Regions from separate parts of the Paraburkholderia sp. RL17-383-BIF-A genome, predicted to be linked through region 4. Evidence: riboswitches for the same ligand, from Rfam matches in the RefSeq annotation. Region 4 holds a riboswitch; each other region holds the start of a gene.
The links. Region 4 has a riboswitch for cobalamin ahead of cobG (precorrin-3B synthase). Riboswitches for the same ligand answer to the same signal wherever they lie in the genome.
Positions count from the first base shown of each region.

Region 1: it holds a riboswitch for cobalamin, as region 4 does, so the genes downstream of both, P0D71_RS10835 (TonB-dependent receptor domain-containing protein) here and cobG (precorrin-3B synthase) in region 4, are expected to answer to the same signal.
Region 2: it holds a riboswitch for cobalamin, as region 4 does, so the genes downstream of both, cobW (cobalamin biosynthesis protein CobW) here and cobG (precorrin-3B synthase) in region 4, are expected to answer to the same signal.
Region 3: it holds a riboswitch for cobalamin, as region 4 does, so the genes downstream of both, P0D71_RS29940 (CbtB domain-containing protein) here and cobG (precorrin-3B synthase) in region 4, are expected to answer to the same signal.

Region 1 is NZ_JARESR010000007.1:115,671-123,339, forward strand. It holds gene P0D71_RS10830 (FecCD family ABC transporter permease) at 1-163, opposite strand, end outside; gene P0D71_RS10835 (TonB-dependent receptor domain-containing protein) at 203-2,074, opposite strand; cobalamin riboswitch at 2,166-2,422, opposite strand; gene P0D71_RS10840 (ATPase) at 2,630-2,986, shown strand; gene P0D71_RS10845 (cell division protein ZapA) at 2,983-3,297, shown strand; RNA gene ssrS (6S RNA) at 3,433-3,614, shown strand; gene P0D71_RS10855 (EVE domain-containing protein) at 3,758-4,216, shown strand; gene P0D71_RS10860 (SIMPL domain-containing protein) at 4,404-5,135, shown strand; gene lgt (prolipoprotein diacylglyceryl transferase) at 5,248-6,153, opposite strand; gene P0D71_RS10870 (LysR family transcriptional regulator) at 6,281-7,267, opposite strand; gene ilvD (dihydroxy-acid dehydratase) at 7,442-7,669, shown strand, end outside.
Region 2 is NZ_JARESR010000008.1:5,838-13,506, forward strand. It holds gene cobN (cobaltochelatase subunit CobN) at 1-1,197, opposite strand, end outside; gene cobW (cobalamin biosynthesis protein CobW) at 1,204-2,295, opposite strand; cobalamin riboswitch at 2,515-2,795, opposite strand; cobalamin riboswitch at 2,863-3,113, shown strand; gene cobA (uroporphyrinogen-III C-methyltransferase) at 3,354-4,127, shown strand; gene P0D71_RS11640 (cobalamin biosynthesis protein) at 4,124-4,531, shown strand; gene cobO (cob(I)yrinic acid a,c-diamide adenosyltransferase) at 4,579-5,181, shown strand; gene P0D71_RS11650 (cobyrinic acid a,c-diamide synthase CobB) at 5,185-6,537, shown strand; gene bluB (5,6-dimethylbenzimidazole synthase) at 6,521-7,180, shown strand; gene P0D71_RS11660 (DUF4136 domain-containing protein) at 7,191-7,669, opposite strand, start outside.
Region 3 is NZ_JARESR010000035.1:75,216-82,884, forward strand. It holds gene P0D71_RS29910 (LysR family transcriptional regulator) at 1-12, opposite strand, end outside; gene P0D71_RS29915 (alpha/beta hydrolase) at 199-1,275, shown strand; gene P0D71_RS29920 (MFS transporter) at 1,272-2,630, shown strand; gene P0D71_RS29925 (alpha/beta hydrolase) at 2,650-3,663, shown strand; gene P0D71_RS29930 (hypothetical protein) at 3,768-4,208, shown strand; gene P0D71_RS29935 (histidine phosphatase family protein) at 4,232-4,825, opposite strand; adenosylcobalamin (AdoCbl) riboswitch at 4,914-5,066, shown strand; gene P0D71_RS29940 (CbtB domain-containing protein) at 5,069-5,299, shown strand; gene P0D71_RS29945 (CbtA family protein) at 5,311-6,042, shown strand.
Region 4 is NZ_JARESR010000018.1:124,685-132,353, forward strand. It holds gene P0D71_RS21110 (precorrin-2 C(20)-methyltransferase) at 1-59, opposite strand, end outside; gene P0D71_RS21115 (precorrin-8X methylmutase) at 60-686, opposite strand; gene cobG (precorrin-3B synthase) at 679-2,190, opposite strand; cobalamin riboswitch at 2,243-2,421, opposite strand; gene cbiE (precorrin-6y C5,15-methyltransferase (decarboxylating) subunit CbiE) at 2,506-3,750, shown strand; gene P0D71_RS21130 (cobalt-precorrin-5B (C(1))-methyltransferase) at 3,750-4,847, shown strand; gene P0D71_RS21135 (cobalt-precorrin-6A reductase) at 4,844-5,569, shown strand; gene cobM (precorrin-4 C(11)-methyltransferase) at 5,628-6,353, shown strand; gene metE (5-methyltetrahydropteroyltriglutamate--homocysteine S-methyltransferase) at 6,438-7,669, opposite strand, start outside.

The DNA of each region.
Region 1 (7,669 bases), on a different contig from region 4:
CGCGCATCGGCGCGAGCGAGACGCTCCCCAACGCGAGCGACGCCATCAGCACCGCCAGCGCGATCACGGCAAGCGCAAGCCAGATCGCGGCCGCGCGCTTCGCGCTCATCACGCGCAGCGTTGCGGGCATCGAATCCGAGTGGCGGCTAGTGGATCGGCTCATAGAGCGGCTCATCCGCGCAGTCTCAACAAGGCGTGCCCACTACTGCTGCTGCCAACCAACCGTGAGATACGCACCGCGCCGCGGCGAGTTATACGAGTAGGCCGTTTCATAGTCCTTGTTGAACAGATTCTGGATTTGCGCGGCAACGTACCATGCTTTCGTGATGTTGTAGCGCGCCGACAGATTCACCACGCCATAGCCGCCCAGCTTGCCGCTGCTGTCGTCACGCGGACCGCTCACGATCCATTCGCCGCCGACGCGCCACCCGGCGATACTCCGGTTCACCGTCAGCGAGCCGAAGCGCCGCGCGCGCCGCACGAGGTCGACATCGTTGTCGAGGTCGACCGGGTTTTGCAGTGTTACCGAGGCGCGCACGTCCGTCTTGCCGACATGCCCGCTCCACGATCCTTCGAGTCCCTGCACCTTCGCATGGCCGACATTCTCGGCCAGATAGATGCCGGGCGTTACCTGCTCGTAGTTAATCAGATTCGAATAGCGCGTCTGGAATGCGGTGACACGCATCACACCGAGCGCATTCGATGCGTACTGCAGCGCGGCTTCGATCGAATGACTGCGCTCCGGCTGAATCGACGGATTGCCGCTGAGCGGATAGTACAGATCGTCGAAACTCGGCGCGCGAAACGAATCCGAGTAGCTTGCACTCACCTTCCAATGGCTGGTGATGTCGAAGCCGTAGCCAAGATAGTAACTGTTCGCTCCGCCGAAATCGGAATACTGGTCGCGCCGCACGTTGGCCTGAATCTGGTTGCGCCCAAAGCGCCCCGTATAGCCGACAAAGCCCGAATCCACATGCCGGTTGGGCGCCGCGAACGTATCCGAGTCGAGGCTCTGGTCGAGATGCTCGTAGCCGACCTGCAGCTTCTGCTGCGCGGCCAGCGCGAAATCGTTCTGCCACGTGTACTGGCGATTGTCGGTATCGAAGCGGCCGTTATAGACGCCGTTGGTGTTCGACACGCTGCGGTCGTCGCCTTCGGAGACGATGAAGTGAGTCGTCCACCAGTCGGTCAGCTTGCCGTTCGCGAACACCGAGACCTGGCGCACTTTGCTATACAGGTTGTTCAGATCGGTCGGCAGTCCGTACGCGTTGTCGTAGCTGTTGTTGCCGTTCGACTGGAAGTAGCTCGCGCCGGCATCCCATTTGTCGCTGAACTTGTGGCGCAACGAGGCCGAGATGCTCTCGTTCAGATAGCCGTTCGCATTCGGATTGGCGCCGGGCGCCTCACGCGGATTGAGCGATGAAAAGCCGTCGTCCTTCGAGCGCGCGAGCGAAATGCTGAAGGTCGTCTTGCCGTCTTTATCCAATGCGCCGTTCACGCCCGCCTGCTGCGTCTGCGTGTGATAGCTGCCGTAGCCGAGCGAAAAATTGAAACGCGGCGGATGGTCGCCGCCGTCTTTCGTGAACACCTGCACCACGCCGCCGATCGCACCGGAACCGTACAACGCCGACACGTTGCCGTTCACCACCTCGACGTGATCGACCTGGTCGAGCGGAATCTGCGCGAGTTGCGCGGAACCCAGGCTCACCGAATCGACGCGCACGCCGTCGATCAGCAGCAGCGATTGCGTCGAGGACGCGCCGCGCAGGAAGAGGCTCGTCGTCGAACCGGGGCCACCTGTACGCGAGATTTGCGCGCCTGGCGCGAGTTGCAGCAGGCCGGGCAAATCGGTCGCGGTGGTGTCGGCGAGATCCTGCTGGTCGAACAGCGCGGTCTGCGGGATCGCATCGGCGAGTGACTGCGGCCCGCGCTCGGCGGTCACCACGATCGATGACAACACCGCAGGCGACGCATCCGCCGCCGACGCAGAAGATGAAGGTGCAGCTTGCGCGTGCGCAACGATCGGCAGGCCCGCGAAGGCAAGCACCGCCGCACGAGCGATGGGGGACAGCATGGGGTAAAAGTCCTGTGGGTAGCGTGCGCGGCCTGCTTCCCCGCAGGCCGATGCGTAACGAGGCGCCCGCGTATTTAACATTTTCGCGCGTGACGTGCCTCTCCCTCTGGCCGGTATCCGGGCTGACGACATATCGATCCCGCCTTCCCACGCGTGACGCGCAGTGGCACACTCGCGAGTTGAACTTCCAACACGCGATCAGGATCGACTTGCATGACGAATGCGGTCGCTTACCGTTGCGGGGGCAGCGCAGGTTGGCGCGTTCTGGCGAACCGCGCCCCCTGCTTCCCGTTTAACTGCGCGCGCCGTTGAAAAGCGCACGCGGGCACCAGAGTGCGGCCAGTTTAGGAGCGGCCTCGGGGTCCGTCAAGAATGAGTGGGACCGCAGACTACCGTTCTGTTAAGTGCAGGCTATTGTCCGACGCACGAGTACTTTTTCATCATATGGTCGATAAAAGCCTGCACAAAGCAATGTTGTTACGTCTCGAAACGAGACAATTGTCGGAACCTGCGACATTCCGCGCTAAAATGCGATGTCTTTAGAGGACGCAGCACATGCTCACCGAACTCGAAACACTTTCACAGAATATCGGCAAGCTGATCGCGATCAGCCAACGCCACAATGAAGCGCGACTCGCGCTCGAAGAGCAGCTCGCCCAATCGCGCGCCGACGTCGAAGCCACGCGCACGGAACTTGCAATGCTGCGCGAGGAACGCAATGCGCTGCAGGCGGAACGCGACGCGCTGTCGGCAAAGATCGACGACGCCCAGGTGCGCCTGAATGCGATCCTCGAAAAGCTGCCGCGTGCCCGCGCAAACAGCGAGCCCGACAGCCAGCTCGATCTGCTCGAGCCCGCCCCGCACGAAGTCGAAGCAGAGAGCGACGAGACCCGCCACGGAGAAAATGCATGACCACCAAGCAGATCGAAGTATCGATTCTCGGCGTGCCCTATCGCCTCGCCTGCTCGCCGGAAACGGAAGGCGCGCTGCTTGAAGCGGTCGCACGCGTCGACGCCGAAATGTCGAAGATCCGTAACAACAGCAACGTGCGCGGCACGGATCGCATTGCTGTCATGGCTGCGCTGTCGCTGGCATCGGAACTGCTTAGGCTGCAATCGAGCGTGAGACACGGAGAAGCATTTCCCGCTGAGGAAATCCGGCGTACAATGCATCAAATGAACGAACAACTAGGTACTGTGATTCAGCAGTACAGCATGCAGTAAGTAACGTGTGTTATCGTGCGGCCGGTCCTGAGATCGGCGGCGGATTCAAACGGAATGTGTGAGGACAAGGCGTCCAAGATTCTGCAAACGTTTGAGTTCAATCGGTCGTTTTCGTGATTTAGCTTTATCGGTTTAGCTTCCCTGCCTGGTTCGCCAAGGTCATATATTCCTTGAACCAATGCCATGTGCACGGTTGCGGAAATTTGTAGCACGGGTGTGCGCGTCACTCTGTCTGATGTACCCGAAGTGTTGCTAACTGCGACCAATTCTGAACCCCCGGTTCAGGATGCCGGCCTAGCGGCTAAGGCGGGGACCTTATTTAGAACGGCATCGGACTTCGGTTCGGTGCCGTTTTTCTTTGGGTGCCAGTTTTGCGCGCTGTCTTTGCGCGATGTTTCTTGTACGCCGATTTCTTCCGCATCTTCAAACCCTTAACGTTCAACTACGTTCAATTCGATTCATGCGCTACTGGCTAATGAAGTCCGAACCGGACGAGGCAAGCATCGATCATCTCGCCAACGCACCGCATCGCACGTTGCCGTGGACCGGCGTGCGCAACTATCAGGCGCGCAATTTCATGCGCGACCAGATGCAGGTCGGCGACGGCGTACTGTTCTATCACTCGAGCTGTCCCGAGCCCGGTATTGCGGGCATTGCGGAGGTATCGTCCACCGCGTATCCGGACCCCACGCAGTTCGACAAGAAGAGTCCGTACTACGACGCGAAGTCTTCGCAGGAATCGCCGCGCTGGGTGCTCGTCGACGTGGTGTTCAAGAAGAAGATCCCGCTGATTCCGCTCGCCGCGCTGCGCGAGCATGACGAACTCAAGGACATGCGCGTGCTCGCCAAAGGCAACCGCCTGTCGATCACGCCGGTGACCGAAGCCGAATGGCGCTTCATCACCAGGCGGCTCGCCTGAGGTTGCGTGACAACTCGCGTGATAGTTGATGCGCGCCACGTATTCACGCAGGCGCAAACGTTAAAGCAACGTCAAACCGGGGAACCAAGCTCAGGTTACAACCGCCTAACGGACTCGCAAACGCCGTGCCACTGCGCGGCGCTTGCTCCGATCGTGCACAACCCCTGTTCAAGCAAGGAGTCCAATAATGACGAAAAACACCGCACGTGCACTCGCTTTCGCTCTCGTATGCGCCGCGCCTGCCGCGCTCGCCCTGACGCCGGCCATGGCCCGCGCGCAAGGCATGATGCAGTATCAGCCGGCAGGTGTGCTGTCGCTGAACGCGCAGGCCAGCGCCGAAGTACCGCAAGACGTTGTCGATATCACGCTGTTCTACGAGCAGGAAGCGAGCGATCCGTCGGCGCTCACGTCAACGCTGAATCAGCGCGCCGATTCGGCGCTGCAAAAGGCCAAGGGCGTGAGCGGCGTGACGGCCCGCACGGGCTCGTTCTCGATCTATCCGACAACGGATCGTGACGGGCGCATTTCCGCGTGGCGCGGCCGCACGGAGATCGTGCTCGAATCGCACGATTTCGCCGCGGCGTCGAAGCTCGCGGGTCAAATGGCGTCGATCATGCAGGTCGGCAACGTGCAATTCTCGCTCTCGCCTGAAGCACAACGCGCGGCCGAGCAGAAGCTCACCGGCGAGGCGATCAAGTCGTTCCGCGAGCAGGCCGCATCGTCCGCGCAGGCGTTCGGCTATAGCGGCTATTCGATTCGCGAGGTCAACGTCGGCCACAACGGCGTGATGCCGCGTCCCGTGATGATGATGAGCGCGCGCGCCATGGGCGCCGACGCAAAGGCTTCGGCGCCGGTGCCGATTGAAGGCGGCACGTCGACCGTGACGGTGAACGTGTCGGGTTCGGTGCAGATGAAGTAACGCCGCTCACTCATGCTAGAAGGGCTGCTTCGCGACAGCCAAAGAAAAAGCCACGGCACGCCGTGGCTTTTTTCATTTAGTCGCTCGCTACGATAAACCGTAGCCAACCAGATCAGCTCGCGCTGACCGCTTGCGCCGGCTCACGGCGCGCGCGTCGATAAGACCACACCAGCACGCCGATACCGACGAGGATCATCGGCAGCGACAACCATTGGCCCATGGAAAGCCCCATGGCCAGCAGACCGAGGAAGTCGTCCGGCTCACGCGCGAATTCGACCGTGAAGCGCGCGAGGCCGTAGCCGATCAGAAACACGGCGGAAATCGCGCCCATCGGCTTCGGTTTACGGGAGAAGAAGAACAGCACGAAGAACAGCGCGACGCCTTCCAGCGCGATCTCATACAGCTCCGACGGATGACGCGGCAGCATGTGATATTGCGCGAACACTTCGTTCAAATGCCATTGCGCGGCTAGTTGCGGATGCGCGGTGAGCCACGCGGCGTCGTCGGGCGCGGCGCCCGGAAACAGCATCGCCCACGGCGCACTCGGATCGGTTACGCGTCCCCACAACTCGCCGTTGATGAAGTTGCCGAGACGCCCCGCGGCGAGGCCGGTGGGCACCATCGGCGCGACGAAATCGGTGACCTGCAGCCACGAGCGTTTGCGCTGATACGCGAACAGCACCATGGCGAGCGTCACGCCGAGAAAGCCGCCGTGAAACGACATGCCCCCTTCCCACACCTTGAAGATGTCGAGCGGATGCGCGAAATAAAAGCTCGCCTTGTAGAACAGCACGTAGCCGAGCCGGCCGCCGAGGATCGTGCCGAGCACGCCGTAAAACAGCATGTCGTCGATATCTTTGGCGGTCCAGCCTTGCGCGGCGACATACGGCAAACGCAGCCGCAGCCGGCCGACGACGATCGCCGCGATAAACGCGACGAGGTACATCAGTCCATACCAGCGCACGGCGAGCGGCCCCAGATGAATGGCAATGGGGTCGAAATTCGGGTGAATGAGCATCGTGTTGTTATGGGCAGTTCAGGTTCAGAAGCGGGTTTTCTGGGTTTGTAATAGTGGGCGGCGCTGCCCGCACCTTGCGGTGCATGCGTTGGACGGTCCAGGCGCCGATGCGTTCGCGAAAACGCGTCTAAACGCGCGGCGCGGCGGATAGCGGCGCCTCGACGGTCGCGGCATGCGAGCGCACGATCTCGATGAAGCCCGCCAGCACCGGGCTCACCTCCGCCGTGCGCCAGACCAGCCCCGTCTCGATGGCCGGCACCGACTCGGACAGCGGCCGGTACACGACGCCGGTGCGGCGCAGATTACGCAACGATTGCGGCACCAGTGCGACACCCATGCCGGCCGACACGAGGCTCACGATCGTCTGCATCTGGATCGCTTCCTGGCCGATCCGGGGCGCGAGGCCCGCCACGCCGTAGCAATCCATAATGATGTCATAAAAGCCTGGCGCCAGACGTCTTGGGAAGATCACGAGCGGTGCGTCGGCCACATCGCGCAGGCTGATCGGGGTGTCGAGCCATTCCGCGCTCGGGTCGTCACGGCTGCCGCTAGCGCTCGCCACGCGCGCCGCCATTTCCGTGGACATGGCGATCACCAGCGGTTCACGCGCGATCGGCAGCCACGACAACTGGGCGGCATGGCGCGACGGCAGCGGCGCGATCACGAGGCCCGCGTCGATGCGGCCGGCCACCAGTTCGTCCACCTGCACGTCGCTGGTGGCCTCGGTCAGCTCCAGCCGCACGCGCGGATGGCGCACGCCGAAATCGCGCAGCAACAGCGGCAGCAGCCCGTAGTCCGCCGTCGAAACAAAAGCCAGCGACAGCACGCCCGCCTCGCCGCGCGCGAGGCTCTGCGCGAGCGGCCGCAGCCCCTCGGCGCTCGCCAGCAAGCGCTGCACCTCGGGCAACAGATCGGCGCCCACCGGCGTCAGCTCGACCGAGCGCTTGGTGCGCGCGAACAGTGCGACGCCGAGCGTCTCCTCCAGCGCCCGAATGGCTTGCGAGAGCGGCGGTTGCGTCATCGAAAGACGCACGGCCGCGCGGCCGAAGTGCTTTTCTTCGGCGACGGTGACGAAATAGCGCAACTGGCGCAGGTCGGGGATGGCTGGCAGCATGGGTAATACGTTTTGCGACCTAATGAAGGACGAATAATATATTAGACGCACGCATTGCAAAACTGCGTCCTTGCGCGACGCGTGCGAACTACACTGGACGGATGCGGCCGGCCGCCCGCGCCGGCAAGGCAAAACCCGCAGCGCGGATCAAAACCAGAACAGATTGGAGCTCCCATGGCATACAACCGTCGTTCGAAGAACATCACGCAAGGCGTGGCGCGTTCGCCGAATCGCTCGATGTACTACGCGCTCGGCTACGAAAAGGCGGACTTCGACAAGCCGATGATCGGCATCGCCAACGGCCACTCGACCATCACGCCATGCAACGCCGGCCTGCAGCGCCTCGCCGATGCCGCCGTCGCCGCGATCAAGGGCGCCGACGCGAATCCGCAGATCTTCGGC
Region 2 (7,669 bases), on a different contig from region 4:
CACGCCGTTGCCGATGCGCCCTTCGCTCATCGGATAGTTGGCGAGAATCAGCGCGACTGTTTTGTCCGCGTTATCGAGTGAACGCAGACGGCACCAGCGTCGGGCCAGTTCCGCGAGAAACGCCACGCGCTCGGCGTCCGGCTGATACCGCACCACGTCGACCTGAGTGTGCGGACAACGGTAAGCCAGCCCCTTGAAGCTGATGGCGCGCGTAATGATGCGGCCGTCCACTTCCGGCAGCGCGATATGCATGGCGATATCGCGCGAATTGAGGCCGTGATTGTCCTTCTGCCAGTCTTCACGATTGCCGCCGCTCAGAATCACCTGGAACACCGGCGCGTCGCCGGCGAGCGCGAGCGGCTCCGGGTCGTCGATCGCGGAAGCGGCGAAGGCGGTCGTATTCAGCACCAGCGCGGCATTGTGCTCTGCGCACAGCGATTGCACGACTTCGCGGCTGAATGCGTCTTTGAGCGAGGTAATCGCGATCGGCAACGGATTCAGGCCTTGCGATTCGAGCGCGTCGATCAGCGCGTCGAACACAGCCGTATTGGCCGCCTGCAGATGCGCCTTGTAGAACAGGATCGCCGCGACCGGCGCGTCCGGTTGCCAGCGCGCCTGCCAGTCGGTGATAGTCGGCGTTTCACGCCCGGGATGATAGAGCGTCGCGGCAGGCAACACGCGCGGCGGCGCAGGCTCGCGTCCCCAGCCGAAGGTGCGGTGCGCGATACAGCGCAGGAACGCCTCGGCATTCTGCGCACCGCCCTCGCGCAGATAACGCCACAGTTGATGGCACAGCTCGGCGCTTGCAGTACTGCGCGCGAGCAGGTTCGGATCTTCCTGCAAATCGCCGGAGAACATCGCGAGCGTCTGCTGCTTGCGCTCGGCGAGCGCCACCACCTGCTCGATACCGTAAGGCCAATACGCTTCGCCGCCGAGGTGATCGACCACCACCACACGCGCGTGCTGCAAGACGTCTTCGACGTAGAAATCGACCGAGGCCGGTTGCCGCAAATACGTGACGTTCGCGAGCCGCACGCTCGGGAAACCTTCACCCAGGCGCGCAATCACGCTCGCGAGCAGCGACAGCGTTGTATCGGCGGAGCTGAGCACGACGATGTCGGCGGGCTGCTGATCGATACGGATCACGCCTTGTGTATCGTCGACGAAACCGCCCGGCGTGGTGCGCAGCAGATGCATGAGCGCTTACGCCTGTTCCGTTTCGACGCTCGACGGCACGCCGAGCGCCACGTCGAACGCACGCTGCAACGCGGCCTGATCGAGATCCTCGCCAATCAGCACGAAGCGGCTCGGGCCGCTTTCGCCAGCCTGCCAGCGTCGATCGAAATAGCTGTCGAAGCGGCGGCCCACGCCCTGAATCACGAGGCGCATCGCCGCGCCCGGCAGCGCCGCGAACCCTTTGACGCGGTAGATCGTATTCGTTTCGACGAGCCCTTGCAGCGCGGCGATCACTGCTTCGCGCGAGAGCGCATTCGCCTGCACGACCACCGAATCGAATTCGTCGTGATGGTGGTCGGCGTCTTCGGCGGAACCGTGGTGATCGTGGCGCAGGTGGATCGTCTCTTCCGAGGCGGCTTCGAGCCCCAGTAACGTATGCAGATCGAGCCGGCCCATCTGCGCGCGCACGATCTTCACTTGCGGCGGAATCTCTTCGCGAATCACCAGCTCGACCGCGTTTTGCTGCGCGTCGTCGAGCAAATCGGTCTTGTTCAGAATCACCAGATCGGCGGCGGACAACTGATCTTCGAACAGTTCGTGCAACGGCGATTCGTGGTCGAGATTCGGATCGGCCTTGCGCTGTGCATCCACGGCGACCGGGTTGTCGGCGAACTGACCGCTTGCCGCAGCCGGGCCGTCCACCACGGTGACCACGGCATCCACGGTAAAGCTGCTCTTGATCTGCGGCCAGTTGAAGGCCTGCACCAGCGGCTTGGGCAACGCGAGCCCCGACGTCTCGATCAGCACGTGATCGATCTGATCGCGGCGCTCGACGAGTTTTTCCATCACCGGAAAGAACTCTTCCTGCACGGTGCAGCACAGGCACCCGTTGGCGAGTTCATACAATTGGCCTTCGGTTTCGACGCCGTTTTCATCGCAACCGATTCCGCAACCCTTGAGAATTTCCCCGTCGATACCGAGTTCGCCGAACTCGTTGACGATCACCGCGATGCGCTTGCCGCCCGCATGCTGAAGAATGTGCCGCAGCAGCGTGGTCTTGCCGCTGCCGAGAAAGCCCGTGACGATGGTGACGGGGATCTTGCGCATTTGAGTTTGCATCGTGAGGTCCATCCGTAGGAGTTGCACGTGCACGCCGGCGTGTTTTTGTGTGTCTGTCTGCGCGTCTGCGTGCATCGGCCGGGTAGCCAGGTAAGCGGCGCGTAAGCCCAGCGAGCCAGGACGACAACACAACACGGGGACGAACGACGGGTTGCCGCGACAACAGAAAAACAGGAAGCGGGAATGAGATCATGAACGCACCGCCGCATCCCCGCGGCGTTCGCCCTTCGTATTCTGGCCGGTATCCGGGCTGGCGAAAGCGCCGCTTCCCCTTCCCGGGCGAGTGATTTCTCGCCCAGTGGTGATATGCCGACGCGGCCTTGCGCGTGGACATCGAAGCCGGCTCCGTGGCGCTAAAGAACTTACCGCAGCACCACATTTCGCTTACCGTTGCGGGGGCAGCACAGGTTGACCCGATCCATGGCAGGCGGGCACCCTGTTTCCCGTTTAACTGCATGCGCACGAGCGCGCACACGAGCACCAAAGTGCGTGCGAGTGTAGGCCCGCGGCCCGGTGCCGTCAAGGAAACGCAAGCCGCAAGCGCTTATCGGGCGGGACGCCATGTGCTATCGTATGCGCGCGTTTGGTGCCCGCACATGCATTCGCGTGTGCAGTTAAACGGGAAACAGGCCGCGCTTTACGCGCTCAACCTGTGCTGTCCCCGCAACGGTAAGCGACCTGCGGCGCGGTGTCTTTCAGCTCGCGCCGCGCATGCGTTTTTTCGATGCCACTGTCCATGACATTCCAACGAATGCGGACGGGAAGGCAAAGCGCATGAGGCCGCCAGCCCGGATACCGGCCAGACGCGGAGGCGGCGAACCTCAGGGCAACATCACGCCGCCGGCCGCCGGAATCCGCGAGGGACGGATGTGAAGGCGCTGAAGCACGACGTGGCGCATCCGTTCGTCGATCCGTTCCCAAAGGGACCGTGGCGAGCCGCGCGTTTCGCCGTGCCTGAATCCGTAGCACTGCATGCCCCCAAAGTCCGTCATCCGGCGCGCCTGCGCGCTTCGCCCCTTTCCGCCCGTCACGACGTGGCGCTCGCCATGCACGTCGCGATGACCCGCGCCTGGCTGATCGGCGCCGGCCCCGGCGACGTCGAACTCATGACCCTCAAGGCGACCCGCGCATTGGCCCAAGCCGATGTGGTGCTGGTCGACGACCTGGTGAATCCCGACGTGCTGCAGTTCGCGCGCGCCGACGCGCAGGTCGTCTACGTCGGCAAACGCGGCGGCCATCCGTCCACGCCGCAGGCCGGCATCGTCGCGCAGTTGCTCGAACACGTGCGGGCCGGGCGCAGCGTCGCGCGCCTGAAAGGCGGCGATCCGTTCGTGTTCGGCCGGGGCGGCGAAGAACAGCAGGCGCTGCATGCGGCGGGCGTCGAGGTGGAGGTCATCAACGGCATTACGGCGGGCATCGCCGCGCCCGCGGCCATCGGCATTCCCGTCACGCACCGCGATCACGCTCAAGGCGTGGTATTCGTCACCGGGCACGGCGCGGGTAGCGGCGAACCCGACTGGGCCGCGCTCGTCGCTACGCGCATGACCCTCGTGATCTATATGGGCATGCGCCGGCTGCACGATATCGTCGACGCGTTGCTCGCGGCCGGCATGAGCGCCGACACGCCATGCGCGGCGATCGAATCGGCCACCCGTCCGGAGCAGCGCCATGCGCTCGCGCGGCTCGGCGAGTTCGCCGACACCGTCGCGCGTGCCGGACTCGGCTCGCCGGCGATCGTGGTGATCGGCGGTGTGGCGTCGCTCGCGCTGGCGCGCGCAGCGGCGCGGGCCGATGACGAAGCGCCTTGCGCAGACGGCGCGGCTACACAATGAAGACGCTGAGCGTGGGCATTGGTTGCCGTGCGCACAGCTCGGCCGAACAGATCGACGCGGCGGTGCGCGCCGCGCTCGGCGCGCATGCGTTCGATGAAATCGGCACCGTAGCGTCCATCGATACCAAAGCCCACGAAGCCGGCCTGCTCGAATTTTGCGCGCGTCATGCGCTGCGGCTGACATTCTTCAGCCGTGAACGGATCGCTGCGATGCCCGTGGCGGAGCCTTCGGCGGCAGCGCGTGAGCACCTCGGCGTGGATGGCGTGTGCGAGCCGTGCGCGCTGCTTGCAGCGACGGACGGACTCGGTGAATCCACCACGTCCGGAGCGCCTCGAGCACGGCTCCTCGTGCGCAAGACCGTCCATGCCGGCGTCACCGTGGCGATCGCCTCGACCACGGCCTAAGCCCAACGCGAACACCCAAACAACGACACTCAGGAACAGAACCTGCCATGAAGACCGATCCCGAATCGCATCAACGCATGACCGAGCGCCGACGCGAAGGCCACGAGAAGAAACAGGCCAACGCCACCGTCGAAAAAGGCCTGCTGATCGTCAACACCGGCACCGGCAAGGGCAAAACCACCGCCGCATTCGGCATGGCCGTACGGGTGTTGGGCCACGGCATGCGCCTTGGCGTCGTGCAGTTCATCAAGGGCGCGCTGCACACGTCGGAGCGCGACTTTCTCGGCGCGATCGCCAACTGCGATTTCGTCACGATGGGCGACGGCTACACCTGGAACACGCAGAACCGCGACGCCGATATCGCGACCGCGCGCAAAGGCTGGGACGAAGCGCGCCGCATGATCGAAAGCGGCGAGTATCAGATGGTGATCCTCGACGAGCTGAACACGGTGCTCAAGTACGAATACCTGCCGCTCGACGAAGTGCTCGCGGTGCTGAACGCGCGCGCGCCGATGCTGCACGTGGTGGTGACCGGCCGCCACGCGCCGGACGCGTTGATCGAAGCCGCCGACCTCGTCACCGAAATGCGCATCGTCAAGCATCCGTATCGCGAGCAGGGTGTGAAAGCGCAGCGCGGCGTGGAGTTCTGAGCGATGTCCGCGTCCCCCGAGGGCACCTCGGCCGGCGAGTCTTCAAAAGAGACGTCCTCCGGTGCATGCCCCGCCCTCTTCATCAGCGCGCCCGCGTCGGGTCAAGGCAAGACCACGATCACCGCGGGTCTGGCGCGCTACCATCGGCGGCTGGGGCGACGCGTGCGCGTCTTCAAGACCGGACCGGATTTTCTCGATCCGATGATTCTGGCGCGCGCAAGCGGCGCGCCCGTCCTCTCGCTCGATCTGTGGATGGTGGGCGAAGCCGCCTGCCGCAGCCTGCTCGCGCAAGCGGCCGCCGAAGCCGACCTGATCCTGATAGAAGGCGTGATGGGTTTGTTCGACGGCACGCCGAGCAGCGCCGATCTCGCCACCACGTTCCGCGTGCCCGTGCTCGCGGTGATTTCGGCGAAGGCAATGGCGCAGACCTTCGGCGCGGTGGCCTTCGGCCTCGCGCAATTCCGGCCGCAAGTGCCGTTTTACGGCGTGCTCGCCAATCGCGTCGGCTCCGCGCGACACGCGCAGATGCTCGAAGAAGCGTTGCCGCCAGGTCTGCGCTGGTGCGGGCACATTGCCGCCAGCGATGAAATCGCCTTACCCGACCGTCATCTCGGCTTGCACCAGGCGGACGAAATCGACGATCTCAATGCGCGCCTGGATCACGCCGCCGATACGCTCGGCCGCACCGCGCTGTGCGAACTGCCGCCGCCGGTCGAGTTCGGCGCGCCCGTGCCGGACGTGCTGCCGCGTCTGCTGGAGGGCAAGACGATCGCCATCGCGCGCGACGCCGCATTCTCGTTCATCTATCCGGCCAACGTCGCGCTGCTGGAAGCGCTCGGCGCGCGGATCGATTACTTCTCGCCGCTCGCCGACCAGCCACTGCCCGAACACGCGGACGCGCTGTACCTGCCCGGCGGCTACCCGGAGCTGCACGCGGCAACGCTGGCGGCCAGCACGCGCAGCGCCGCGAGCATTCGCGCGCACGCGGCCGCGGGCAAGCCGCTCGTTGCCGAATGCGGCGGCATGCTCTATCTGCTCGACCGCCTCACCGACACGCAAGGCGTCAGCACGCCGATGCTCGGCCTGCTGCGAGGCCACGCGACGATGCAAACGCGCTTCACCGCGCTCGGCATGCAACGGATCGACAGCCTGCACGGGCCGATGACCGGCCACACGTTTCACTACTCGAAGCTCGACACCTCGCTCACGCCTCTGCGTTCGGCGATCCGGCCGCAAGGCGACGCGCCCGGTGAGGCCGTCTACCGCGCAGGTTCGATCGTGGCGAGCTACATGCACGCTTATTGGCCCTCCAACCCGGCCTTCGCGGCCGCCCTGTTCCATGGCGAAGCCTTTTGACGATTTCGAGCGCGACGCTGTCTACCGCGCCATTTACGAACGCCGCGACATGCGCCATTTCGTGCGCGATCCGGTCGACGCCGCCGTGCTGCAGCGCCTGCTCGACGCGGCGCATCACGCGCCGAGCGTCGGCTTCATGCAGCCGTGGCGGATCGCGCGAATCACCGATCCGGCGCTGCGCACGGCCTTGCATGACACGGTGGAAACCGAACGCCTCGCCACCGCCGACGCGCTCGGCCAACGCCGCGAAGCGTTCATGAAGCTGAAAGTGGAAGGCATGCTGGACTGCGGCGAACTATTGGTGATGGCGCTGATGGACGGGCGCGAGCGCCATATCTTCGGCCGCCGCACCTTGCCGGAAATGGACCTCGCGTCGGTGGCGTGTGCGATCCAGAACATGTGGCTCGCGGCCCGCGCGGAAGGTCTGGGAATGGGCTGGGTGTCGCTGTTCGATGTCGACGCGGTTCGCCAGCTACTGCACATGCCGGAGGGCGCGCGGCCCGTGGCGATTCTGTGCCTGGGTCACGTCGACCAGTTCTACGACGAGCCGATGCTGGAAACCGAACGCTGGGCGAGCCGCCTGCCGCTCGCCGACTGTGTCTTCGAAAACCGTTGGCCGCAAGACCGCGACGCGCCGGAGTGATCGTGGCGCACTACGGTTGCAGCGGCTTCACCGACATCACCGTCGGCACGCCGCTCGTCTCGTCAGCACGCAGTTTCACGCGCCAGTCGTGCGGCGCGTCGAAGGGAAACCTGGCCAGCGCGCTTTTGACGAGCGCCGGCATGGCATGCAGCGGATCCGCGTCGCGATCGCTGCTCGACGCGCTGACTTTATAGACCTCCCGCCCGCTCGCGCGCTCGAAAAACCGCAGCGTCAGCGCGTGCCGATAGACAGGGCCGCCGAACAGCGAGAACGGTGCATCGGGCGCTCGTTCGCAGGCGCCCGGCGCGCAGCCTTTTTCACTGACGCCGATCGTCGCCGGCCGCGTGTCGTAAGCAATCGAGAGCAGATAACGCGCGGACCGATCCGCCGTTTCAACGAAGCCCTGCTTTGCCAGTTCATCCGCCAGCAAGCTTTCGAAGCGCGGATGATCCGCGCCGGCCTCTTGCGACGGCATGCGCGTGATCGCAT
Region 3 (7,669 bases), on a different contig from region 4:
CCGCAATTCCATGGTGTTTCGTCTCCCGGCTGCATTCGAACGCCTGCCCACTGCCATATTCATAAAATATGGGTTGTGCGTAAAACAGGTATTTTACATTTGCCACAGCCGACCCTACGATCGTAGTCGAGTTTTTCAACGACAGATTTGACGATGCACCGCGTTCAAGACAGTGCACGGTAATCAGGAGCAAGCTACATGACGGTCAATCTCTCACGACGTTTCGGTATGCGCTGCGCGTTGACAGGCGCTGCACTGCTGATGACGCTCGCGCAACCCGCGCTCGCGGTCCATCCTTACGAGCCGCATATGAAGCCGGTGGCGACAATCTCGGATACGCGCTTCACGCTCGACACGCCGCAAGGGCACGCGGAATTTCCGCTGTATCTGTCGAAGGACTGGCGTGTCGCGCAACCGCAGGTGACGCGAGCGGTGATCGTGATTCACGGCAAACTGCGCAATGCGGACGTGTACTTTCGCACCGCGCAGAACGCCCGCGATGCCGCGCATGCAGACCCCGACGCCACGTTGCTGATCGCGCCGCAATTCCTCGCCACGCTCGATACGCGCGTTCACGACGAACCTGCCGATTTGCTGCGCTGGACAGGCGACGCCTGGATGGGCGGCGAGGCGGCTCGCGCGCCGCTGCCCATCAGTTCCTACGAGGTGCTGGACGCGATCGTCGCGCGGCTCGCCGATCGCAAGCTGTTTCCCAATTTACGGCACGTGGTGTTCGCCGGGCATTCGGGTGGTGGACAAGTCGTGCAGCGCTACGCTGTCGCGGGGCACAACATCGCTGCGCTGACTGGCGAGGGTATCGATGTGCGCTACGTGGTGGCAAGTCCTTCAACCTATGCGTATTTCGACGCGCAACGGCCCAACGCGCAAGGCGTGGCTGCGCCGTTCGATGCCGCGCAATGCCCCGACTTCAATCAGTGGAAATACGGCATGGACAACCGGCCGCCGTATCTCGACAACCGTACACCCGCGCAACTCGAAGCGGCCTATGCGGCGCGGCGGATCGACTACCTCGTCGGCGGCGCGGACGATGATCCGCAGCAGAGCGCGCTCGACAAGACCTGCGCGGCCGAAGCGCAAGGGCCACAGCGCGTCGCGCGTGCGCAGGCGTACTACCGCTATATCCAGTCGCGCCACCCGGACGGCTTGAAGCAGAGCTTTCACATCGTGCCCGGCGTGGGGCACGACGGTTCGCGCATCCTGACCTCGGTGTGCGCGCTGGCGGCGATGTTCGACACTCAGGGATGCGAACAATGAGCGAAGCGACCTTCAATCAGCGTGAAGGAAGCGCGTCCGGCGCCGGTGCCTCGAACGCATTGAGTCCCGCGATGGTGCGGCGTGCGATCTTCGCCTCCGTGCTCGGCAACGGGCTCGAGTGGTTCGATTTTCTGATTTACGGCTACTTCGCGAAGATCATCGCGCAAGTGTTCTTTCCCGGCGGTAGTGGTTTCGTCTCGATCATGCTGACGCTTGCCACGTTCGCGGTCGGTTTCATCGTGCGGCCGATCGGCGGCATTCTGCTAGGCATTTATGCGGACCGGGCAGGGCGCCGTAAAGCGCTGTCGCTGCTGATCATTTCGATGGCGGCCAGCACGTTGCTGATGGGCCTCACGCCGGGTTATGCGCGCATCGGCGTCGCGGCGCCGATGCTGGTCGTGCTCGCTCGCCTGCTGCAAGGGCTCTCCGTGGGCGGACAGTTCGCGACCGCATCGGCGATGTTGGTCGAGTATGCGCCGCCGCACAAGAAGATGTTCTATGGCAGCTTCAACATGTCGGCGCAGGCGTTTGCGCTGCTGTTGTCTTCCGGGGTCGGTTATCTGCTGACCACGCAGCTCACGCATGAGCAACTCGTGGCGTGGGGCTGGCGTCTGCCGTTTCTGTTTGGTGCGTTGGCCGGGCCGTTTGGGTTTTATATTCGCCATCGCGTGGCCGAGTCGCCGGAGTTCGAGCGCCTGCTCGACCACAAGGACAAGCCGCCGCTCGTCACGATCCGCCAGTTCTTCCGTGACAACGGCGATGCGGCGGTCTGCGCGATGGGCGTGATCATCATCGGCGCGGCGACCAATTACGTGTGGCACTCGTATCTGTCGGTGTATGTCGAGCGGCAATTGCATCTGCCGCTCTCTACGGCGTTGCTCGGCGCGTTCGTGTCGGGTGTGCTCAATCTGTTTCTGTTTCCGCTATCGGGCAAGCTCGCCGATCGTTATGGCGCGTACAAGCTGTTCTATCCGATCGTGATTGCGTGGATGGTTTGCGTGTACCCGCTTTATCACTTCGTCGTGACGAATCCGACGCCGGGGCATCTCTTCATCGCGCAGATGGTCGCGACGGTGTTTCTCGCCGCGATGTCCGGTGCGCATCCCGGCATGCTCGCCACCTTGTTTCCGGTGCGCAGCCGGTCGGCGGGCGTGGCGCTGTCGTACAACATTGCGGTGACGCTGTTCGGCGGCATGGCGCCGCTCACCATTACCGGCTTGACGCGCGTGACAGGCAGTAGTCTTACGCCCGCGTTTTACCTGATTTTTGCCGGTTTTGTGTCGCTCGCGATGGTGTACTTCACGCGTGCCGGACGTATGGCGGGTGACACTGCGCCGAGGCCCGCCACTCATTGATCAACCACGAGCGTATTGCATGACCCAGTACTTGATGACAGACGACGAGCGAGCGCCGAATGAACGTCCGGTGGCGGTGGTCGCGAGCCGGCATCTGAACGTCACGACGCGAGCCGGCAGCGGCACTGTGCCCGTGTTCGCGAATGGCGACTGGCTGGCGCCGACGCGCGACGTTCGACGCGCCGTGATTCTGATTCACGGCCGCCTGCGCAACGGCGACACTTACTTTGATCTCGCCGAGCGGTCGTGCGCACTTGCCGGCGGCAGCGCGGCCGATACGCTGCTGATCGTGCCGCAGTTTCTCGCGACCGCGGATGTCGAAGCGCATGCGTTGCCGCCGTCCACATTGCATTGGGACTGGACGAGCTGGATGGGCGGCGAAAACGCCGAAGGTCCCGCGCCGATCAGTTCATTCGATGTACTCGACGCCATTGTGCACACGCTCGCATCACGCGAGCAGTTCGCGTCGCTCGCCGAGGTGGTGGTCGCCGGGCACTCGGGCGGCGGGCAGGTCGTGCAGCGCTATGCGGTGGTCGCGCGCAGCGAGGCACCGCTCACCGCACGCGGCATTGTGCTGCGATACGTGGTGGCGAATCCTTCGTCGTATGTGTATTTCGATGCGCTGCGACCTACAGCCTCTGGCGAGTTCGCGGAGTTCGATAGGGCGATGTGCCCGTCGTTCAATCGCTGGAAGTACGGGCTCGAAGATTTGCCGGCTTACGCGCGCGAGTCGGGCGACGCTGGTTCCGCGGCGGCGCTCGAAGCGCGCTACGCGCAACGCGACGTCACCGTGCTGCTCGGCGGCGCGGATTACGATCCGCAGCATCCGGCGCTCGACCGTTCATGCGCCGCGCAAACGCAAGGAAGCCACCGTCTCGGGCGAGGACTCGCTTATGCGCGTTATATGGCGGCGCGGCATGCGGAAGGATTGGCGACGCATCGGACGTTCGTGATCGATGGTGTCGGGCACGATGCCAAAGGGATTTTCTCATCGCCTCAAGGACTGGCTGCTTTGTTTGGTGCGGGTCTGTGATGCGCGTGGCGCGAGAGCGTGTGTGAGGCGCTCGGCGCGCATGGGCACGAAGCGTGCTACTTCGCTTCATGCTACTTGTAAGCCACTTCGAGGACCGCGCCGACATGAACAGAACCCGATTGCTTGCCTCCGCGCTTGCCGCTGCATCATTCGGCGCGTTGCTGCCGTGCAGCGCCAATGCCGACGACGCGCCTAGCCCCTGTGCATCACTGAAACGCATCGTAGCGGCGGCGCCTGGCGGCCTCGTGTCGTTGACGCCGGACGATGGCAAAGGCGTCGCGCAACCCTACGGCGACGACGCGCAATGTTCGGCGAGCCACGGCAGCTATCAATGCACGTGGACGCCGCATCACGACGCCGGTTCAAATGCGGACGCGCTGCAAGCGGTCGCGGCGGACGTCGCGTCGTGTTTGCCCGACGCGACACACGACCAGAATTCGCCGGGACGGCAGCACTTTTATCTCGGCGCGAAGGGCAAGCGGACCGACATTACCGTAACGCCGACGGGTTCGAACAAGTTGCGCCTGGTGGTGTCGGGTAAGTGAATCGGGCTGCGGCGTGAAAGCGGCTAATGCGTCGCCGGCCACCACGACCAGCCGCGTGATGAGCGCCGCAACTCGATCATCGAAAGCGGTGCGATTTCAATGCGCGAAAACACCACGGGCGATGCCCCCAGCGCATACACGATCGCTGCTCTGAGAAGCGGCGCGTGCGTGACGGCGACCACGTTGCACATATCGGCCGATGCAAGGTCGGGCGTGCCGCCTAGCGCAACGAGCCATTCTCCTACCCGCTTCACGAGCTGACTGAACGACTCGCCGCCGTGCGGCGCGGCGTCGGGATCGCGTATCCATGCGGCGAGGTCTTGCGGCGCTTCGGCTTCGAGATCGGCAAGCCGCCGCCCTCGCCAATGGCCATAGTTCATGTCCGCCAGCGCGACATCGACCGACGCGGCGAGGCCGAGGGCCGCCGCCGTATCTCGTGCGCAGACGGCCGGGCTCACATAGGCTGACGCGCTTTCCGCGATCGCCAGACGTGTGTTCGTGGCGTGGGCGCGGGCTTCTGCGATAGCGCGGGCGTCGAGCGGGTCATCGGCGGGGAAACGGCCTGCACGTTGGGCTGCGGTCGATGCGTGGCTGATCAGTAATAGCCGTATGTCCACTCTGTTCATTTCCTGTGAGGCTGCGCCGAAAAGGAGCGTAGGCAAGAAGGGTGCGTCCGCTTTGCGTTGCCGGGTGCCGGAGTTTAGCGCGTAGAATAGCCGGACTGCGAAGCACGGAAGCCGGTGAAAACCCGGCGCGGTCGCGCCACTGTAATCGGCAGCACATGCCGAAAGCCAGACCTGAGCTTCGCATCATTCCTCTGCAACGACTATCGGGGCGCGTAACCCCAGGAGATGTCCATCATGACAGCTGTTTTCGATCCCGCTTCGCAGGCCGCTTCTCAGCCCGTTTTTGAACCCACGCCGATTCCGCTGCGCGAGTTGCTGCCGTGGGTCGTGTTCGGGGGGCTGCTGCTGTTGCTCGCGCTTTACTTCGTGGGTGCGGAACAGGGCGCCACATCGCTGGTGCCCGGCATGTACGTGCATGAGTTCGTGCACGACGGTCGCCATCTGCTCGGCTTTCCCTGTCACTAACGGAGTCGGACATGGTCGGTAAATTGTTGGTGCGCGGGATGCTGGCAGGCATCGCCGCGGGACTGCTCACGTTCGGCTTCGCCCGGGTCGCGGGCGAGCCGCAAGTCAATCAGGCGATCTCATTCGAAGAAAGGGCCGATGCCGCGAAAGACGAGGCGCCCGAACCCGCGATGGTGAGCCGCGAGACGCAACAAGGACTCGGCCTGTTGACCGGGGTGGCGGTGTACGGCGCGGCGTTTGGCGGGTTGTTCTCGTTGGTGTTCGCTTACGCGTATGGGCGCGCGGGGGCATTGAGCGCACGCGCGTTGTCCGCGTGGCTGGCGCTCGGTGCGTTCATTGCGCTGGCGGTCGTTCCCAACCTGAAGTATCCGGCGAACCCGCCTGCGGTCGGCGACCCGGAGACGATCGGGACGCGCACGGGCCTGTTCTTCCTGATGATTGCGATCTCGCTGGCCGCGATGGTGTTTTCGCTCAAGGTGCGGCGCCGTGTGGCCGCGAAACTCGGCTCGTGGAATGGCTCGATTGTGGCGGGGTTGGTGTTTGTCGTGATTATCGCAGCGGTGCAACTGTCGATGCCGTCTTTCAATGAAGTGCCGGAGGGTTTTCCGGCGGCGCTGCTGTGGAAGTTCCGTGTGGCGGCGTTGGGTATGCAGGCGATCATGTGGACGACGATTGGACTGCTGTTCGGCGCGCTCGTTGAGCGCGGTGCGTTTATGCGGTTGGGCGGTCGGCCGGCGGTGTAGTCGGCTTGATGGTTGGTGGAGGCGATGGGCGCAACCGCCTCGGTGGTTGTGCCCGGCGTTCTCTGCCTGGCTCGTCGCTGTTTGCGCGCGGGGGGCGAGAAGGTTTGTGCGTCAAGGAGTTGGGGCTGTTGTGGGGTGGTTATCCACAGGCTTGAGCACAGAATCTGTGGATAAAGTTCCAGCATTGAGACGTCCCAGCTTCGCGGCCCGGTCGTCGGGGGCAAAGCAGAGCAATCCTATGCCCGCGCCAATCCAGCCGGTTTGTCGGGCAAAGCCGTTGTTGTTCAGGTCGAAATAAGTCGCGCTGGTGTTCAGGGGGCAGGTTTATTCCTGAGCCGGTCAGGTCAAGAACTAATGGGCTGGTTGAGTCCAACGGAGGGCCGTCGTATTTGCCCAGGGCGCCGCCACCTGCGCCTGAACCGGGCCAACGCATCGGCGACACTCGCAATTACCGCTCCAATGGTATTCAGCACGTCCGCGACAGTACTTGCCAGGTTCAGACCACTTGCGCTTAGCCGATTCGAGCCCGCCCGCATGGGCGCGGGAATGCGGTCGAACGCGATCGCCGAGGAACCGACAGGCGGAGCCCATCGAATGCGGGGTACCGGACTTTAGCTACTGGCTCGCGCTAACCCCACGCGTCTTGCTGGAAGGTGTGCGGGTATTCGCTGACTGGAGGTCAAACTGATTACCCACCGCTACTGCTGACCGAAGTACCGATGCAAGGCACTGCCCCTCTCATCGATAAACCGCCCCGCATTTCAAATGTGAGATAGCCCTACGACGCAAGGTGAAAGAATACGGCTTTGACGCATAGCTAAGCGAGCAAATGACATTCAGTGAGGAAAGCAAATCAGAGAACGGTTCCACTCGAACGCCTTTGCGCCTATTTATCCTGCCTATTCTCGTGTGGTTCACCGGAGTAGTGCTGTCCGTCAACTGCCACGTTGGCGTGTGGGTAATCCGGGACGTGTATCTAGGCGATTTCTCGGTGGTGCTTGGTCTGCTTTGGGCCTACACATTCAAGAGACTTCGCGAGCCGCTGAGAAACATCGCTGCTCACATCACAGTAACTTCGGTAGCCATGGGACTGCTTGTGTGTGCCGCCGTATGGCAATGCATATTGGCCCTGCCACGCTTCACCGCGCAGTCTTCACGAACTTTCGATGTCACATACGAGCGAATCGGCGGCAGGAAGGGATGCCGGTTTGGCGTTGAGTTTAGGGATGATTTCATCCGGGACACAATCAGGGTATGCGGACCGGCCTCGAATATTCCGGGCAATCGAGCCTACGGCCGGCTTCGTGTCCATGAGGCGACTGGCCCATGGGGCGTTTATATCCTGAAGTTGGTGGCTATCAAGGAAAATCGGACCTAGAGCCCTATGCGTCAACTGGCAAAGAAGTGACATGTCCCTGTCGGGGCGAAACGTATTCGCGAGTGATGCTAATCGCTACCGAGGTTCGTGGTGCGAGGGACTACGCTGTACCTCCATTCGTCTTGCGTTCGCCATTTCACTAATTGCAGTTCGCGGTATCTGACGGTTGTCGTTATAAATTCCTACGCCTCGTGTCGATATTCCCAAGCCATGGTTTATGTGAATGCACGGAGAGCGTGATTTTAGGAG
Region 4 (7,669 bases):
ATGAGTTCCGGGTCGCCGGGGCCGACGCCAAGTCCGAACAAACGTCCTTGCACGGTCATTTATTCGACCTCCGTTGCCAGCGCGTTCACGGCGGCCGCCGCCATGGCGCTGCCGCCGCGACGGCCGTGCACGACCACATAGGGCACACCGCGGCTGTTTTCCGCGAGCATGGCTTTCGATTCGGCCGCGCCGACAAAGCCCACCGGGAAGCCGAGGATCAGGGCAGGCCGGGGCGCGCCCGCGTCGAGCATATCGAGCAGATGAAACAGCGCGGTCGGCGCATTGCCGATCACGACGACGCTACCCGCCAGATGCGGCCGCCACAATTCGAGCGCGGCCGCGGAGCGCGTATTGCCGAGTTCGCGTGCGAGCGACGGCACGTCCGAGTGCGTGAGCGTGCAGATGACTTCGTTGTTCGCCGGCAACCGCGCGCGCGTGATGCCTTGCGCGACCATGCCGGCATCGCACAGGATCGGCGCGCCTTGCGCGAGCGCCGCACGGCCCGCCGTGCCCGCGCCTGCGGAAAACTCCAGATCGTCGATCACATCGACCATGCCGCACGCGTGGATCACGCGCACCGCGAGTTTTTCGAGGTCGGCGGGAATGCGCGACAAGTCGGCCTCCGCGCGGATCGTCGCGAAGGATTGGCGATAGATCTCCTGACCGTCGCGAATGTAATCAAGCATCGGTGTTACTCCGGGCCAGGCGTTCGAACATGTCGGCGGCCTGGTCGATCGTCAGTTGGCGCGCGACGCACTGGCCGAAACCGGGCCGTCCGTCGCGTCGATAAAGGTCGTAGAGGCCGGGCGCCGCCGCCAGCAGCGTGTACGGCGCGCAATGCGCCGTGGCGCACGAGCGGGAGCAGCCGCTCAGATGCACGTCGACGCCGTCAGGCAGGCGTGCGGCGAGGCGCAACGCGTCGGCCTTGGTGTCGGCGAGGCTCTTCGCACAGCCGCTCGATCCCGCGCAGGCAATCAGGCGCGTGATGGCTTGCGCGGGATCGGTGGCGAGGCCGAGCGTGGTCAAGCCGGATAGCACAGCGGGAACCGCGTGCGTTGCGATGTCGGGCAGCAGCACGCTTTGCCAGGGTGTGAAACGCAGTGTGCCGTTACCGTGCTGCTGGGACAGCGCGGCGAGGGCGCGCAGGGCGCCGGCGTCGAGGCGTCCGAGCGTTGGCTGGCCGCCTACGTGCGAGGCTCCGGGCCCCCGTTGAGGGTGGACGCCGAGGCGCAGGCTCGCATCGGCGGGTGCGGCTCGACGCCAGTGGGCCAGCGACGCGTCTCGCGTCAGCGGAAAATGGACGTACCGTTGAGCGTGATGCAAGAGCGCGTCGGCGCAATGGCCGGCTAGTAGGTGACGCATGCGCGTGGCGTCGGCGGGGGCGAGTTCGAGGAAGGTGAACAGCAGCGCGCGCACCAGAGCGGGGACCTGTGAAGGCAGAACCGCGGCCAGTGCAGCCGTGCTGTGCGCACCGGGTTTTGCAGCAAGGTCCGGCGAACCGGTATCGTCGTACTGCGTTGGCGAGCCCGCACACGCACTCGCGGGCGGACAACCCGCCAGCCCGAATACGAATCGCACGCCGTCCGGCTCCTGCGACGCCGCCAGCCAGACATCGTGCGGATGATCCACTCTCGCGAGCCGTTCACCGCCGTCCAGCAGCAGCGCGAATTTCGGCGACAGCGCCGCGAAACGCGTTTCGCTTTGCAGCATCGAAAGCAGATCGGCGCACAGCGGGCGCGTGTCGAACAGGGCTGACGGGTCGCGTCCGGCAGCGGGGCTGATCATCACGTTGCGCACGTCGTCGGCGGCGATTGCCGCTGGTGTGTCCGGTGCCTTCGCCGCGCCGCTCGACGGCCTCGGCCCGAGCCCGGCAGCCACGAGCGCCGCAATCAACGCCGCTTCGTCACCCGGCTTGACCCCACGCACCTGCAGATTTGCCCGATTGGTCAGCTCGATTGCCCCGGCAGCGTGGCGTGCGCAGGCATCCGCGAGCGCGCGCGCCTGCGCTGCGCTCAACTCGCCGCCAGGCAGTTTGATGCGGCAAAGCCCGCCGTCGCGGGCGGCCACGATGCGCAGCAGCCCCGGACACGCCGAGGGCCGCGGCGTCGCGGCCGCGTTGGAGACAATGGTGGAAGGCGAAGCATGATTCAAGACGGACACCGGTTTAGCGTCGCGCGACGGCCCGAGCATGCCGTGAGCGGGCATGGCTGCGGCATCGGTACACCCCGCCCGATGTTGGTTGGCACGAACAGTCTCGCCGGCAGGTCTCCTGGCTGGCAGGTCATGGGCCGCCGCTGCCTTCCCGGTAGAACCAGTGGCGTGGAGCGCAGGCGGACTCGCTGCATACAGTTGCGGGGGCAGCCACAGTGGCACTGTGTTCCCTCTTCGGCCCCGAAGGGCACCGGCGGCTGTATTATGCCTTTTTTCGAACAGCACAACGAGGCTGGGCGCTTTGATCGGCGCGGTACAGCGGACTATTTGAAGACACAGAATGAGGATGGGTGCATGCCGGCGTGGCTGACGGTGGTGGGCATAGGCGACGACGGTTTCGCCGGTTTGGGAAGGCCCGCGCGGCGTGCTTTGCTGGAAGCGTCGGTGGTCTACGGCGGCGAACGTCATCTGGCGATGCTGCCCGCGCGGCTCGCCGCGCGCCGTGCCGCGTGGCCGCGTCCGTTCGATCTCGCGCCTTTGCTCGCCGAGCGCGGCGGCGCAGTGTGCGTGCTGGCGAGCGGCGACCCGATGCTGTTCGGTGTGGGCGCGACGCTCGCGCGACAGTTGCCGGCAGGAGAGTTGCGCGTGCTGCCCGCGCCGTCATCGTTGTCGCTGGCCGCTGCGCGCCTCGGCTGGCCGTTGCAGGACGTCGCGACGGTGTCGCTGGTGGGCCGGCCGTTGGCGACGTTGAACGCGCATCTGCACGACGGCGCGCGCGTGTTCGTGCTGAGCGCGGACGGTCGCACGCCCGCCGCGCTCGCGGAGTTGCTCAACGCCCGCGGTTTCGGTGCGACCCGTATGAGCGTGCTGGAACACCTGGGCGGCGAGTTGGAGCGGCGCATCGACGGCCGTGCGGATCAATGGCCGGCGGGTGAGGTGGCCGCGCTGAATCTGATCGCACTCGACTGCCGTGCCACCGAGGGCGCGCCGCGTTTGCCGCTGACCTGCGGTTTGCCCGACGACGCCTTTCGCCACGACGGCCAGTTGACCAAGCGCGATGTGCGCGCGATCACGCTCGCGCGTCTCGCGCCGGCGCCCGGCGAATTGCTGTGGGACGTGGGCGCGGGCAGCGGCTCGATCGGCATTGAATGGATGCGCGCGCATCCGACGTGCCGGGCGATCGCAATTGAAGGGCATGCGGAGCGTCAGCGCTTCATCGAACGTAATCGCGATGCGTTGGGCGTGCCGACTTTGCAACTCGTCGCGGGCCGCGCGCCTGCCGCGTTGCAAGGGCTGCCGGGGCCGGATGCGGTGTTCATCGGCGGCGGTGCGACGGTGCCGGGTGTGCTCGAAGCGTGCTGGGTCAGTCTGCGTGAGGGCGGCCGGCTGGTCGCCAACGCGGTCACGTTGCAAGGCGAAGCGGCGCTGGCGGCATGGCGCGAGCGGCACGGCGGCACGTTGACGCGGATCGCGCTCGCGGACGCGCAACCGCTCGGCGGGTTCGATACGTGGCGGCAGGCGCTGCCAATCACGCTGCTGGATGTGACCAAGCCGGCCGGAGGTGCTGTGAGGAACCCCGACTCACCCCAAGAACCCTGATGCGCGAAGAAACGCCCGAACAACCCGCGCCGCTGCGTAGCGGCTACACGACCGGCAGTTGCGCCACCGCGACGTCGCTGGCGGCGGCGCGTCTGCTGCTCGCGGGCGTGGCCAGCGACGTCGCGGAGATCGTATTGCCCAAGGGCCAGCATGTGCCGATGCCGCTGGTGTTCTGCCGCCTGATCGACGATGGCGCCGGCGGCGCCGAAGCCGGCACCATCAAGGACGCCGGCGACGATCCCGACGTCACGCATGGCGCGCTCGTATTCGCGCGCGTGCGCCTCGTCGCCACGCCGGGCGTGACGTTTCGCGCGGGGCCGGGCGTCGGCACGGTGACGCGTGCGGGACTGACGCTGCCGGTTGGCGAACCGGCGATCAACCCCGTGCCGCGCAGAATGATGACCGAGCATCTGGCCGAACTCGCGGCGGAGCATGCCTATGGCGGCGGCTTCGAGGTCACGATCGGCGTGGAAGGCGGCGAAGCGCTCGCGCTGAAAACGATGAACCCGCGTCTCGGCATTCTCGGCGGTCTGTCGATCCTCGGCACCACCGGCATCGTGCGGCCGTTTTCGTGCTCGGCGTACATCGCATCGATCCATCAGGGCATCGACGTCGCGCGCGCCAACGGCTACACGCATCTCGCCGCCTGCACCGGCAACGCCAGTGAGGACGCGATGCGCGCGCACTACGGTCTGCCGGATATCGCGCTGATCGAAATGGGCGACTTCGTCGGTGCGGTGCTCAAGCATATGAAGCGCGCCCCGGTCGAGCGTCTGAGCGTGTGCGGCGGCTTCGGCAAACTCAGCAAGCTGGCGGCGGGGCATCTCGATCTGCATAGCCGTCATTCGAGCATCGATCTTGAACGGCTCGCGCAGTGGGCGGCCGCACACGGCGCCGACGCCGCGCTTCAGGCGGCGATTCGTGCGGCCAATACGAGCCAGCAGGCGGTTGCATTGGCGCGTGAGCAGCAGGTGCCGCTCGGCGATATCGTCTGCCGGCATGCGCTGGCCGTGGCGCGCGATATCGTGCCGCCGCAGGTCCACGTGGAAATGTTCGCGATCGACCGCCAGGGCAACCTGATCGGAGCCGCGCAATGAAGCGGATTCTGCTGCTCGGCGGCACCGGCGACGCATTGCGGATCGCTCGCGAACTCAACGATCCCGTCCACGTGTACAGTCTCGCCGGCCTCGGCAAGGTGCCGGGCGATCTCTCGTGCTCGGTGCGCGTGGGCGGTTTCGGCGGCAGCGAGGGCCTGGCGCGTTACATCGACAGTGAGGGCATTGGCCTCGTGCTTGACGCGACGCATCCGTATGCCGCGCAAATCAGCGCGAATGCGGCACAGGCGAGCCGCGTTGCGCGTGTGCCGTATTGGGCGCTGCGCCGTCCGGCCTGGCAGCCGCAAGCCGGCGACGATTGGCGCATGGTCGGTGACTGGGGCGCGCTCGCGGATGCGCTTGCGCCGTTCAGGAAGCCGCTCTTCACGCTCGGCCGCGAACCGCTTGCGCATCTCGACGAGATTCCCCCGCAGCAGTTCTGGACCGTGCGTTGCCTCGATTCGCACGAGGACACGGCGCGTGCGCGCATTATCGCGGCGCGCGGCCCATTCACGCTTGAAGGCGAACGCGCGCTGTTCGCCCTGCAAGCCTTCGACGTGGTGGTGAGTAAAAACAGCGGCGGCAATGCGACCGAGGCAAAACTCGAAGTCGCGCGTGAGCGGGGACTGCCGGTCGTGATGTTGCGCCGTCCCGAGTTGCCGGCGGCGGATCGGGAGTTCGAGCGCATAGCCGACCTGCTCGAAGCGCTGCAAGCGGCGCATTGAGCTTCCGCCTGAATCGCGCATGCCCGCCATGCCGCGCTAACGAATCATGGAGTAGTGAATGACGGTGTTTTTTATCGGCGCGGGTCCGGGCGACCCGGAACTGATTACGGTGAAAGGGCAGCGGCTCGTGCGCAGTTGCCCGGTGATCCTGTACGCGGGTTCCCTCGTGCCGGCCGCGGTGCTCGAAGGTCACGCGGCCGCTCAGGTCGTCAACACCGCCGAACTCGATCTCGATCAGATCGTCGCGCTGCTCGCGGCGGCGCACGCCAAAGGCCAGGACGTGGCGCGCGTGCATTCGGGCGATCCGTCGTTGTACGGCGCGATCGGCGAACAGATTCGCCGCCTGCGTGAATTGCATATCCCCTATGAGATCGTGCCGGGCGTGACCGCCACGGCTGCCTGCGCGGCGGCGCTGGGCTGCGAACTCACGCTCCCCGATGTTTCGCAGACGCTGATTCTCACGCGCTTCGCGAACAAAACCAGCATGCCGGAAGGCGAACAGCTCGCCGACCTTGCGCGGCACCGCGCGACGATGGCGATTCATCTCGGCGTGCGGCATCTTGCGCGCATCGTCGATGAATTGCGGCCGCATTACGGCGGCGCGTGTCCGGTCGCGGTGATCTATCGCGCGAGCTGGCCGGACGAGAAGAAGATCACCGGCACGCTCGACGATATCGTCGGCAAAGTGCAGTCGAGTTCCATCGCGCGGACCGCGCTGATTCTGGTCGGCCAGGTGCTCGCCGCCGAAGGTTTCGCGGATTCGACGCTGTATGCGAAAGACTGAACCGCCGAACGTGGAAACGCCCATTCGCGCGGCACGATACCGCGCGCGAATGGGCGTTCGACGCTGGTTCAACGACCGATCACATCACGCAGGCAATTCTTCCGGCTGCTTCGTCGCCGCGAGCTTCGCGCGCAACGCCCTGGCGGCCCGCACCATGTTCGCGAGCGCGGCTTCCGTTTCCGGCCAGCCGCGCGTCTTCAACCCGCAATCGGGATTGACCCACAGGCGCTCGGCCGGAATCACTTCGCATGCACGTTCCAGTAGACGTTGCATCGCGTCCGCACCCGGCACGCGCGGCGAGTGGATGTCGTAGACACCCGGGCCGATTTCGTTCGGATACGCGAAGGCGCCGAAGCCGTCGAGCAGTTCCATCGCCGAGCGCGAGGTCTCGATGGTGATCACGTCGGCGTCCATTGCGGCGATCGAGGGCAGAATGTCGTTGAACTCCGAATAGCACATGTGCGTATGAATCTGCGTCTGATCGGCGACGCCCGCCGCCGAAATGCGGAACACACGCGTGGCCCAGTCCAGATAAGCGGCCCAGTCGGCACGACGCAGCGGCAAGCCTTCGCGAAAAGCCGGTTCGTCGATCTGGATGATGCGAATGCCGGCCTTTTCCAGATCCACGACCTCGTCGCGGATCGCGAGCGCGAGTTGCAGCGCGGTGGTCGAGCGTGGCTGGTCGTCGCGCACGAACGACCATTGCAGCATCGTCACGGGGCCGGTCAGCATGCCTTTCATCAGACGCTGCGTGAGTGATTGCGCGTAGCGCGTGGTCTCGACCGTCATCGGTTCGGGACGGTAGACGTCGCCGTAGATGATCGGCGGCTTTACGCAGCGAGAGCCGTAGCTCTGCACCCAGCCGTTTTCCGTGAACGCATAGCCCCACAACTGTTCGCCGAAATATTCGACCATGTCGTTGCGCTCGGCTTCGCCGTGCACCAGCACGTCGAGGCCCAGTTCTTCCTGTTTGCGCACGGCGATCTCGATCTCGGCGCGCATGCGTTGCAGATAGTCGAGCGCGCGCAGTTCGCCGCGTTTGTAGGCGGCACGGGCCTGGCGGATCGTCGGCGTTTGCGGGAACGAGCCGATCGTGGTGGTCGGCAGGAGCGGCAGGCCGAGCGCTTCGCGCTGCACGCGGTTGCGTTCGGCGAACGGGCTTTGCCGTTGCGCCATCGCGCTGCTCACCGCGGCCACGCGTTTTTGCACGAGTGCGTTGACCACCGCGCTGGAGTGGCGGCGTGCTTCGAGCGCGCGGTCTGCGGCGGCGAGCGTGGCTTCGGCCGCGGCGGGATCGCGTAAGGCGAGGGCGAGCG